2 regions of the Paenibacillus sp. 102 genome follow, and region 2 is predicted to be linked to the other one. Evidence: riboswitches for the same ligand, from Rfam matches in the RefSeq annotation. Region 2 holds a riboswitch; the other holds the start of a gene.

The links. Region 2 has a riboswitch for thiamine pyrophosphate ahead of tenA (thiaminase II). Riboswitches for the same ligand answer to the same signal wherever they lie in the genome.
Region 1: it holds a riboswitch for thiamine pyrophosphate, as region 2 does, so the genes downstream of both, thiM (hydroxyethylthiazole kinase) here and tenA (thiaminase II) in region 2, are expected to answer to the same signal.

Annotation. Positions count from the first base shown of each region.
Region 1 covers NZ_JBCGHT010000013.1:24,281-30,519, reverse strand. The annotation lists gene ilvA (threonine ammonia-lyase) at 1-942, opposite strand, end outside; gene thiE (thiamine phosphate synthase) at 1,096-1,743, opposite strand; gene thiM (hydroxyethylthiazole kinase) at 1,759-2,568, opposite strand; TPP riboswitch at 2,639-2,749, opposite strand; gene AAIE21_RS21595 (siderophore ABC transporter substrate-binding protein) at 3,053-3,994, opposite strand; gene AAIE21_RS21590 (iron ABC transporter ATP-binding protein) at 4,068-4,826, opposite strand; gene AAIE21_RS21585 (iron chelate uptake ABC transporter family permease subunit) at 4,820-5,758, opposite strand; gene AAIE21_RS21580 (ABC transporter permease) at 5,781-6,239, opposite strand, start outside.
Region 2 covers NZ_JBCGHT010000006.1:220,946-227,184, forward strand. The annotation lists gene AAIE21_RS16375 (ABC transporter substrate-binding protein) at 1-718, opposite strand, end outside; gene AAIE21_RS16380 (ABC transporter permease) at 715-1,467, opposite strand; gene AAIE21_RS16385 (ABC transporter ATP-binding protein) at 1,464-2,213, opposite strand; gene tenA (thiaminase II) at 2,182-2,877, opposite strand; TPP riboswitch at 2,963-3,065, opposite strand; TPP riboswitch at 3,127-3,238, opposite strand; gene AAIE21_RS16395 (SH3 domain-containing protein) at 3,591-4,664, shown strand; gene AAIE21_RS16400 (hypothetical protein) at 4,671-5,003, shown strand; gene AAIE21_RS16405 (DUF3965 domain-containing protein) at 5,094-6,239, opposite strand, start outside.

The DNA of each region.
Region 1 (6,239 bases), on a different contig from region 2:
AATACGAGTAATAAAGTTAACATCAACATTTCCACCACTTAAAATCGACACAACTTTTTTCTCTTTCACAGGAATTTTTTGATAGAGTAAAGCGGCTAATGAACTAGCACCTGAGCCTTCTACTAATAATTTATTTCGTTCCAGTAGCATTAACATCGTTCTCGCAATTTCCATCTCATCCACACAAAAAATGTCATCTACATACCGCTCTACAAGCTGAAATGTAAGTTCTCCCGGCCTTTTTACCGCAATTCCATCTGCCATAGTTGGTGAAGATTCCACAGTAATCACTTTCTTTTCCTCTAAGGATTGCTTCATCCCCGGACAAGCAAGCGCTTGTACACCATATACTTTCACCGACGGTTTTTGTTCTTTAATCGCCATTGCAACACCTGCAATTAAACCACCACCACCAATAGGACAAATAACAGCTTCGACGTCATCAAGCTGCTGCAATATTTCTAACCCAACCGTCCCTTGACCAGAGATTACAGCATCATCATCAAATGGATGTACAAATTTCGCTCCTGTTTGTTCTTTCAAATCTAGCGCATAAGCTAATGCATCATCAAATACATCACCTTGCAACTCTACATGTGCACCATATCGCTTAGTCGCAAGTACTTTACTGAGTGGTGCACCTTTTGGCATCACAATCGTACAGGGAATATCGAGCATATTACTAGAATAGGCGACACCTTGTGCATGATTTCCAGCAGATGCTGCAACAACTCCATTTTCTAATTCACCTTTATCAAGAGAAACCATCTTATTATAAGAACCACGCACTTTAAAAGAACCGGTCTTTTGTAAATTTTCGAGCTTTAAATACACTTCATTATGTGATAGTTCACTAAATGTGCTCGAATAATCTAGCGGTGTCACATGGACAATGCCTTTCATTTTCTCATGAGCAGCTACAATATCCTGTAATGAAATCATGTTGTACCCTCCGAAACAAGATGTATTCATATATCCTAGTTTGAGCGGCATAGTTTATTTTATTCTGTAAAAAAGAACCATTTCTATAATCGGCGTTTTTCTATATATCGGAACTTCAACGATATATGGCATATCCTCCAAAAAAAATGGCTGTCAATAAAGACCAGCCATTTTTTTCGTACTTTCATATGGTGATTCTGCTAAACTTATCGCAGAGATAACGGAAACTCCATCCGCTCCCGCTTCTATAACCGAGGCAGCATTTTCAGCTGTAATTCCTCCAATTCCAACAATCGGGACTGTAATCCCCGCTTCTCTAAAATGACGCAGGCCTTTCGTTCCTTGTACTGCTTTTGTATCTTTTTTCGTGCTCGTTGGAAAAATAGGTCCTACTCCTAAATAATCCGCCCCATTTGCAATTGCAAAACGAGCTTCCTCTACCGTATGGGCAGATACTCCGACAATTTTATCTCCCATTTTTTCACGAACTGATGTAATTCCTTCATCATCTTGTCCGACATGAACACCATCTGCATCTAACTCAATTGCTAGTTCTACATCATCATTCACTATGAAAGGTACACCGTATTCCTTACAAAGTACCTGTAGCTGCTTTGCAAAACGCACTCGTTCTTCGCTAGTTAAAGCACCTTCACCTTTTTCACGAAATTGGAAAAGCGTCACTCCGCCATCTAACGCTTCTTTCATTACTTGTAACGGATCCTGCTTACAGTTATTACTTCCCATAATAAAATACACTTGCAATAATTTGGACATTTGTTGTTTATCAATATGTGCCATTTCTCTCACCCCTTCTTACTGCATCTCTTTGATACTTCCATATTGTTCAATATCTTCTTTAGTAGTGTTTGCTAACTGATTCAGAAATTCAATTTGGAAACTGCCTGGTCCTTGTTCTACTGTTTTACTTGCAGCTATTTCCGCGGCTACACCATAAAATGTTAATGCCGCAACTGCCGCTTTCACATAATCTTTTTCAATCGCTGCAAATGCTCCTATTACAGAAGTTAACAAACAACCTGTTCCTGTAACTTTCGTTAAAATTGGATGACCGTTACGAACAGTAAAGGTTCTCTCACCATCTGTAACAACATCTTCTTTTCCAGTAATCACCGCAACTGTATCTAATTCATCTGCTGCTTGTTTTGCAATTCCTACAACATCACCATTTCCAGCGCCAGCGTCAACACCTTTAATCTCCCATTTCTCATTAATCACATTGGCAATTTCTGCTGCATTCCCGCGAATCACCGCTAATTTCACTTCACTTGGAATATGTCTCGCAACTTCGGTTCGGTAAGAAGTTGCCCCTGCACCAACCGGGTCAAATAACACTGGTACATGATGTGCATTTGCAGATTTACCAGCAATGAGCATTGACTCTACTTCCTCAGGACGAAGTGTCCCCATATTTAGAACGAGCGCCCCTGCAATGCTAGCCATTTCTCCCACTTCTTCTTTTGCATATGACATAACTGGTGAAGCTCCCAATGCAAGTAAACCATTGGCTGTAAAGTTTGTTACAACGACATTTGTAATATTATGCACAAGTGGATTCGTCTCTCTTACTGTTTCCACTATTTTTGCGATTTCTTTTATATTCATTCTCTTCATCTCCTAATTTTATAATGGGAGATACACAAAAAAGACACTTTGCGTATGCAAAGTGCCTGAACATGTGCTTTTACACTCTCCCTACGCTGGCATTATCCAACAGGTTCAAATGGTCAACGGGCGGTTTAGCCGTACTCTCAGTTCGCATCCGCAAACTCCCATGTGTTTTCTTATTCATCTACTTCAAAGTCTACTCTTATTCTAGTAAAATAACAAGTTCGTTACTCTATCATATATAAATCCAATTTGATTTTCCAACATATAAATTGCGGCTATGAAAAATAAAAAGAGACTTCCACTCATTTTCTCCTTCTGTTTTCACACGGCATGGGGCTAAAAAAGGAACTGACCGCTTCTATCCACCGGCGGATTCTCTCTACCACCTAAAGAGAATGGTTTTATTTCGGTCTTTCCATCCCTATTTATATATAAAAACAGTGATAGGGATACAATCCTACCACTGTTTTTCATGCTATTATTTTAAGGCTTTAGATACTTCTTTCACCATTTCAGAAATAGACTCAAGTCCGCCACCAGATAGGTACCAGTAGTTTGCATCTAAGTAGATTACATTGCCATTTTTCGCAGCATTTGTTTTGCTAACAATTTCATTTTTTACAACTTGTTCCGCAGAAGATTTACCGCCTACAACAGCACCTCTATCTACTACAAATAAGTAATCCGGATTTTTCTCTAAAATATATTCAAATGAAACTTTATTACCATGTGTATCTGCTTTAAGTTCTGTATCTACAGGAGCTACACCAAATACATCATGAATAATACCGAAGCGAGAATTTGGACCATATGCACTTACTTGGCCGTCATTTGCTAAAATAATTAAACCTTTTTTATCACTCTTCGTAGCTTTTTCATTTAATGCTTTTATATCTTTTTCAACTGCTGCAATTTCTTTTTTCGCTTTTTCTTCTTTACCAAAGATGCTTGCTAACATTTCTGTGTTTTCTTTAAATGATTTCATGTAATCTTTTGTGTCTTGTTCTACATAAATTGTTGGAGCGATCTTTTCGAATTCTTTGTATGAATCAGATTGTCTTCCAGAAATAATAATTAAGTCTGGTCCAATTTCGTTAATTTTTTCGAAATCTGGCTCTTTTAGTCCACCAACGTTTGTATATTTTTTATCTTTATATTTAGAAAGATATGCTGGTGTATTTTTTTGTGGTACACCTGTTACTTCAACGCCTAATTTATCTAACGTATCTAAAGAACCAAAGTCAAATACGACAACTTTTTTCGGGTTTGTTTTAACTTTCGTTTCTCCTAATTTGTGCTTAATCGTAATTTCTTTACTTTCACTTGCTTCTGTCTTTTTATCAGAAGAAGCATTATTGCTACATGCTACAGCTACAACAGCAAGCATGAAAGTTAATAATAACATTGCTAATTTCTTCATTACATTCACCTCTATAGATTTTTTAAAATTATTTTAAGTCGATAGTAAGTGATTACTATCAAAATAACTTCCACTATGAAAAATAAATACATATATTATTGCCGGCTATTTCTTCAATATGAATATCCATATCATAAATATCTTTCAAAACAACCGGATCAATAATTTCATTTGTTGCTCCTTCTTTCATTACTTTTCCATCTTTCAAAGCAACGATGCGATCAGAGTAACAAGAAGCAAAGTTAATATCATGAATGACAATAACAATTGTTTTGCCAAGCTCTTCAACTAAACGCCTTAGTACTTTCATAATTTGGACAGAATGCTTCATATCTAAATTATTAAGCGGCTCATCTAGCAAAATATATTCTGTATTTTGAGCAATGACCATCGCAATATATGCTCTTTGTCGTTGCCCACCACTGAGCTGATCTAAATATTTATATTGAATATCTTCAAGCTCCATGTAACAGATTGCTTCTTCAATATGATTCCAATCTTCTTTTGATAAATTGCCTTGTGAATAAGGAAATCTGCCAAAACTCACTAACTCTCGAATTGTAAGTCGTAAATTGATATGATTTGTTTGTTTTAGAATAGAGATTTTCTTGGCAAGTTCATTACTATCCCATTCGCCAATTTCTTTATCCTCTATATGGATTTCACCAGCATCTTTTTTCAAAAGCCTACTCATCATAGATAGAACTGTACTTTTCCCAGCCCCATTCGGTCCAATAAACGATGTGATTTTCCCTTTTGCTATTTTAATAGAGACATCTTCAACAACATTTTTATTTCCATATTGTTTTGATACATTTCTTACTTCTACCATGTCTTGCTCTCCTTTAATAGAAGATAAATGAAGTACACGCCACCGACGAAATTGACAATAACACTTAAAGTCGTATTAAAATCAAACACTCTTTCAACAATTAACTGTCCACCTACTAAAGCGATAATACTAATAAAGATAGAGCCTGTTATTAAATATTTGTGCTCGTATGTACGTAAACATTCGCGCGCAACGTTGACTACAAGTAATCCTAAAAATGTAATTGGACCAACTAGCGCTGTAGAAATGGAAACGAGAATCGCAATTACAATTAAAAACTTCTTCACAACCTTGTCGTAATCGACTCCTAAATTAATTGCTTCTTCTCTTCCAAGCGATAATACATCTAACAGCTTTAATTCCTTATATACATATGCAAGGACGAGGACAATCCCAATAATTGATGTTACAAGCAACTCTGTTTTCACATTATTTACACTTGCAAACATCTTACCTTGTACAATTTGAAACTCATTCGGATCAATGAGTACTTGCATAAATGAAGATAAACTTTGAAAGAAAGTCCCAAATATTAACCCTATTAGCAGTAAGAAGTAAATATTGCTTCCTTCCCTCTTAAAGAGGAATTTATAAAGAAACAATGCGAAAACAATCATTAAGCTTATCGATATAAGGAAGTTAACATTTGTATTCATCATTGCGATATGCTGCGATCCAAACATAAACACAACAAATGTTTGAATAAACATATAAAGTGAATCTAACCCGATAACACTTGGTGTTAAAATACGGTTATTACTAATTGTTTGGAAGATCATAGACGAAAACGCAATTGCTCCGCCCGTTATAACCATTGCCAACAATTTCTTAGCCCTTCTTGGCAATGCATAATCTAATGTATTCATATTTAAGTTAATAAATAAAAAGATCCCAATGGCTACAACTGATATAATGGCAAGTACTGCCAACATTTTTTTATGACCGATTTGTTTTCTATGCTGCATATGCGTTTCTCCTCATCAATAAATAAAGGAAGATCCCGCTTCCGATTACCCCGACTGTAAGACCGATAGAAATCTCATACGGATAAATCACGATGCGACCAAGTATATCGCAAGCTAGTACGAAAACTGCTCCAAGTAAGGCGGTATGAGGTAAACTATTTTTCAAATTATCCCCACGGTAAATCGAAACAATATTCGGAATAATAAGTCCTAAAAATGGAATCATTCCGACAGTTAAGACAACCAATGCCGCAATTAAAGCAACGATAATGAGACCGATATTTAGCACACGGTTGTAATTCATCCCTAAATTCGCTGCAAAATCTTCTCCCATTCCAGCAACAGTAAAGCGATTTGCATATAAAAATGCAATGATAACAAGCGGAATACTTAAATATAAAATCTCATATCTTCCCTTCATAATCATTGAAAAATCGCCTTGTAGCCA
Region 2 (6,239 bases):
CTTGCAATGATTCTTTATCTTTTTTCAATGTTTTATCACCTGTGACAAAAACAAGTTCATGATAATTTGGTACACCATAGTCAGCTGGATTAAAGTATGCTGGCTCATGGCCTTGATGGCGCATAACAGGAACTTCATGGTTAATATAAGCACCTGTAACAGCATCTACTTTTTTCGTAATTAACGCTGGTACTAAATCAAATCCAACATCTACTACTTTTACAGTATCAGGATTACCACCGGCTTCTTTTACCATCGTTTTTAAATATGCCTCACTTAAAGGTGTTCCAGAATAACCAACTGTTTTACCTTCTAAGTCTTTTGGTGACCCAATACCTGCTGATTTTAACGATACAACATGATTTAGTGGTGAGCGGACCACAGCTCCAATTGATTTCACTGGAATTTGTTCATTTGCTTTTGCAATAACAACATCTGGCTGATAATATAAACCAACTGTTACTTTTCCTGCTGCCGCTAATGTTAATGGATCTGTTGGATTAGAAGGGAATTTAATATTCACCTTTACCCCTTCTTCTTTAAAGTAGCCCTTTTCAATCGCTGCATAGATAAAACTATGAACTGCGTTTGGATACCAATCAAGCATCACTGTAATTTCTTTCTCTTTCTTTTTCTTGTCTGATGCCGAATTACTAGAACATCCTGCAATCATTGCAACTAATAATGTAAACACAAAGATGCGCTTTAATAATTTCATGAATGTTTCCTCCAACTAATGAATTTCTTTTCTAATATAGAAACGAGTAATACAAATAAAATAGCTAGTAATGATAACAGTACAATTGGCGCAAACACACCAGCTCCGTCTAACTGCGTCATCATTCGTTTACTAAAGTATCCTAACCCAGCCTGTGCTCCAAGCCATTCACCAATTGCTGCTCCAATTACACTAAGCGGAACAGCAATTTTTAAAGCTGAGAAAAAATATGGAAGTGCGGAGGGCAACTTTAACTTCAGAAAAATATCTTTTTTCGTTGCACCATATGTAACTAAAAGTTCCTCCCATTCCTTTTTCGTACTGCGTAATCCGTCATACGTATTTACTGCAATCGGGAAAAATGTAATCAAAACTGTCACAACTACCTTGCTCCAAATTGAATATCCAAACCATAAAACAAACAATGGTGCTAGAGCTGTAATTGGAATCGTTTGTGATGCAACCAACAGTGGATAAAATGCTCTTTCCATCCATATACTAGCATTCATTAACATCGCGAGTCCCACACCAAGTACGATGGAAATAACAACTCCTATCAAAACCACGTATAACGTCGCCGGCAAATGAACTGTAAGCAATATATCTCGCAATGCCCACATTTTAGCTAGAATCGCAGTAGGAGATGGTAAAATATACATCTCGTCTACAATTCTAGCCCCCACTTCCCAAGCTATGAGCAGTATGCCACTTAAAATCAGCGCAGGCAATAACTCTGTCACACGTTTCATACGAGCACCTGCCTTTGTAGCATACCTAGTAATTCATCTTTTAAAGCTAGTATTTCAGGTTTATGCAAATCTTTTCTTGAGCGATCAATCCCTAGCGGAACAATGCGCTCTGTTAGAGTTGTAATAGGCTGCTCTGTCACAACAAAAATCCGATTGGAAAGAAAAAGTGCTTCCTCGACATCGTGTGTAATAAATAAAATTGTTTTTTGCCACTGTTTCCATTGTTCAAACAACCATTCTTGCAACGTTGCTTTCGTTAAGGCATCTAATGCGCTAAAAGGTTCATCTAACAACAAAACGTTCCCGCCTGTTAATAAGGTTCGAATAAAGGATACTCGTTGCCGCATACCACCTGATAAATCTTTCGGATATTTGTTCTCGTATCCTTGTAAACCAAATTGTTCTAACAGCTCTTTTGCCTTTACATGTGCTTCTTTTTTCTTTATCCCCTGGCACTCTAACGGTAATGCCGCATTTTCAATAATCGTTCTCCACGGCAGAAGCATATCTTTTTGTGGCATATACCCTACAGGATGACTCGTTGTTTCTGTCAGTTGAATATTTCCAGCCGTAGGTTCTTCTAACCCTGTAATTAAACGAAACAATGTACTTTTGCCACAGCCACTCGGTCCAATAATGCTAACAAACTCTTTTTCTTGCACGGAAGCATCTAGACCGTTTATGATTGGCTTTTCATCATAATGAAAGGAAACATTATGAAATTGTAGTATGCTCTTGCTCCTCAAAACCCCACATCTCCTTACGATACGCCATATCCCAGAATAAATACTCAAATCGGCTGGAATATAAGAAAATCTCTTCTAATCTAGCTAGCTCTTGTTCAGATTTCCCTTCAGCTAGTTCATTTAATAAATCCATTAGCCAAATGCAAAGACTTCCATACTCTTCTGAGCTATATCCTTGAATCCACTCTCCGAAGAACTCATGATCTCTCGCTCCTGGAATATCATTTAAACGCTTTCCAATTTCCCAATAACTCCACATACATGGAAGAAGAGCCGCAATTAACTCTGCAAGCGTACCATTTTGAGATACTGACATCATATAGTTTGTATACGCTAAATTTTTAGCAGATGGTTTTGCCTCTTCCATCTCCTTTACAGAAATACCAAGGCGTTTTGCATACTGTTTATGGATTGTCATTTCTCCATTTAAAATGCCATCTATTTGTTCTGCAAATTTGCCCATTACCTGCGGATTCGTTGCTTTTACAACTCCTATTGCATATAGTTTTGCATAGTCTAGCAAATATAAATAATCTTGTATGATGTAATATTGGAATTTATCTTTGTCTAACGTACCGTCCCCCATTCCAGTTACAAACGGGTGATTATGACTTTTTTCCCAAACAGGCTGTACGGTCTCAAATAACCTCTCACAAAATTTCATTTATATTTCCCCTTCCTTTTATATCTGTTTATTAAAATAAAAAACCACTTCTATATAAGAAGTGGTTCAGCAAATAAAAATACATTTATTCGTTGTTCCACTTCCCTTCGCTAGTATTACCTAGATCAGGTCCGTAAGGGTTAAGGATTATTCCTCTCTCAGCATGCAAAGCACCCCTAGTGGTTTTCACTATTAAATTGGCAAATAAAAAATCCCCGTTTCTTTACGCAAAGAAACGGGGACCTAATGTTCATGTCCGAATTGCTTCCCTACGCTAGCATAATCTAGATCAGGTAGTAAAAGGATAAAAGACTTTCGGTCTTACTCTCAGCTGGCAACACCAGCTCTCCTAGCACAATATGAAATTACCATAGTCAGTATAACATTGTCATGGGTTATCAGCAACTGTTTTAACTTGGCATGGGGCTACTGACCACTTCTATGCATGGGTGGATTCTCTTCCCCACCTAAAAAACGTTCTTCTGCCATTTTTTCAATTTGCATTTCTATATCTATTCTGAAAATACTAATTATCTTTTATCCAAACTCTAATGATTGTTTATCTGTTATTCTTGTAATATATTTCGATTCCATTAAAAAGTCGTTATTTTTTTCACATATCATATTACAGTTATGTGAACAATGCACAAAATATTATATCTTTATACTATAATAAAAAATATATTAATACATCTATGGGAGGCTAATATTAGATGAAACAGAAAGCTACAGCTTTAACGGCAACTACTGTCGCAGTCGCATCTCTACTTCCATCCATAAATCAAGTAGACACACGTACTGTAGCAGCCCAAGAATTGCCTACACAAAATATCCAACATATAAAACCAGGCTCAAAAATATTATATTTGAATAATAGAATGAAAACAAGGAATAAAACTAACTCCTTAAAAAAAACAAATATTGCGTTTACTAAATCTACTGAACGTAAAAATAGTTATATCATAAATGCCGATGTGTTAAACATTCGTTCTGAGCCAAATATCAAATCCCCTATTATTGATAGATTATCCAACGGCAAATTCATCTCCGTCCAAGAAATACAAGGGGATTGGTATAAAATCTCACATAATGGACAACAAGGATATGTAAAAAAAGAATTTGCATCCCATGTATCAGAGCCATTAGTAAAAGGAATTACAGTACAAAATGAATCTTCCTTTTACGTTGCTACACCTACATTAAAAGTCCGCCGCGGAGCAGGAACAGATACTGCCGTAATTGGATCTTTACAAAACGGGACACAAGTCACTGTTATAGAAACAGTTGGTACCTGGTACAAAATTCGCTTCGGAACATCTTACGGATTTGTAGCAAAACATTATATTATTCAAAAACAACCACAAACGAGACAAGCCGCTCCTTCTATTCCTGCTGTTTTTAAATTCCCTACTCAAGGAACGATTAGTTCTACATTTAATATGCGCTGGGAACAAATGCATTATGGTGTAGATATTTCCGCACCAGGTAATGTTTCAATTCATGCAGCTGCTACAGGTAAAGTTATAAAGTCTTATTACTCTGCTAGCTATGGAAATGTCGTATTTGTAGCACATCATATTCGAGGTAAACTATATACAACCGTTTACGCTCATATGAAAGACCGTTCAGTACAAGTTGGTGATCAAGTTCAAACCGGGCAATTGTTAGGATATATGGGAAATACAGGTCATTCATTTGGACAACATCTCCATTTTGAATTACATAATGGTGAATGGAATTTTGAAAAGACAAACGCAGTAAATCCACTGCCTTATTTGGTTCGGTAATATTATATGCCACGTAATATACCATTGATAATTGAGTATATAGCTTTTCTCGGTTTAATCTGTTGCTTAGTCATTTACAATACTAACCCTGTCTTTTTGGGTATCGTTATCTCATTTGTTGCTATTGAATCTTTGATGGAAGCATTCAAAATCCGACTAAAGAAACAAATTTCTCATATATATACTGTAATTATTATTATGAGCGGCTTAATAACAAATATTATTTATAGTGGTTTTCATATGGCTGCTATATTCCCTGTATTTTTTATAGGGGTACTAATCATCATATCCCAATATATTTACATTCCTGAACACCGTAAGAACCAACAAGAAGCTTAGAACAACCTTCTACATTTACGACGAAAAAAGGGGTCTCACTTCAAGTGAGCCCCCTTTTTTCACCTATACATTATATTGAAAAATTTCTTTTTATCCACACGCATATCGTTCATAAATAAAACTTAAATTATACTTCTTCTCTAAGCCCATTCGTTGTTCATCATCACACCAGTAAAATAAAATATCATGAATCGTTGCATAACGTTTATTCTTTAGAAATTGCTTAATAAATGACGGTAAACAATCGTGTAATTGTATAAATATATAATTCCGCAGAATTTCTTCTTTATGTTCAATTCCTTTACAAACATACATCAACTCTTCACAATAATATGCATGTTGCGGAACTTGAATCATTTCAAAAAATGGTACATATGATAATAGTTTCCCAATGAAGTGCTCGTATCGATTCATAAACTCAAATGACATATGCTCCATCATTTCCTTCATTACATAAAGATAATCATCCACATGAGTAGTTTTTAGCGGATTAAGGCGGTCAGAAATTTGAGCAATTACAGCCCTTTGACATGCAATAACAGAGCGACTAGGTCCATAATATGTTAAGAAATCCGTACACTTACGATATTTTTTTAATAGGTCATATATGTATAAGTCATAAACGTATGTATTACAGTATATTGCTAAATTCATCATCTCTTGATCCAATTCTTCTTTGGACAATCGTTTTGCCTGTTTGCAAATATAAAAAAATGTAAGTTCCATTACTTCCTTATGAGATAATAGCTTTTCACATTTTTCAATACATTCTTCATTAAATTTAATTCTTTCCCATATCATTATATCTCTATTTCCCAATTCTCCGATGCGATATTTTACAATTAAGTAGTTCCAAGCCACAACTTGGGTTAAAACATCCCATGTTTCATATTCCATAGATGTATGTACAAATTCATCTAATTTATGGTTCACCATAAATGTATAAGCTTCCTTATACCAACCAATGTCCTGGCATAAACGAACAATACGAACTAAAGTTGGTATTTCATCTTTATGAAACTGTGGCAAATCCTTCACTTTATTCATTCCATATAAAATAAACGGAGCCAAGTTTTCTTGTTTATAAAATTCTTTTTCTTTCCAGGCTAAAATTGTCCGTTCTTTTCCTTCGCCTTTCGGATGATTTGGTACAAGTAAAGAAAGTAAGTCCGTAAAATCATTTGGTTCCACATAGGCCTCTGTAACCAAATTCCAATTTGGATTACTCTGTACATC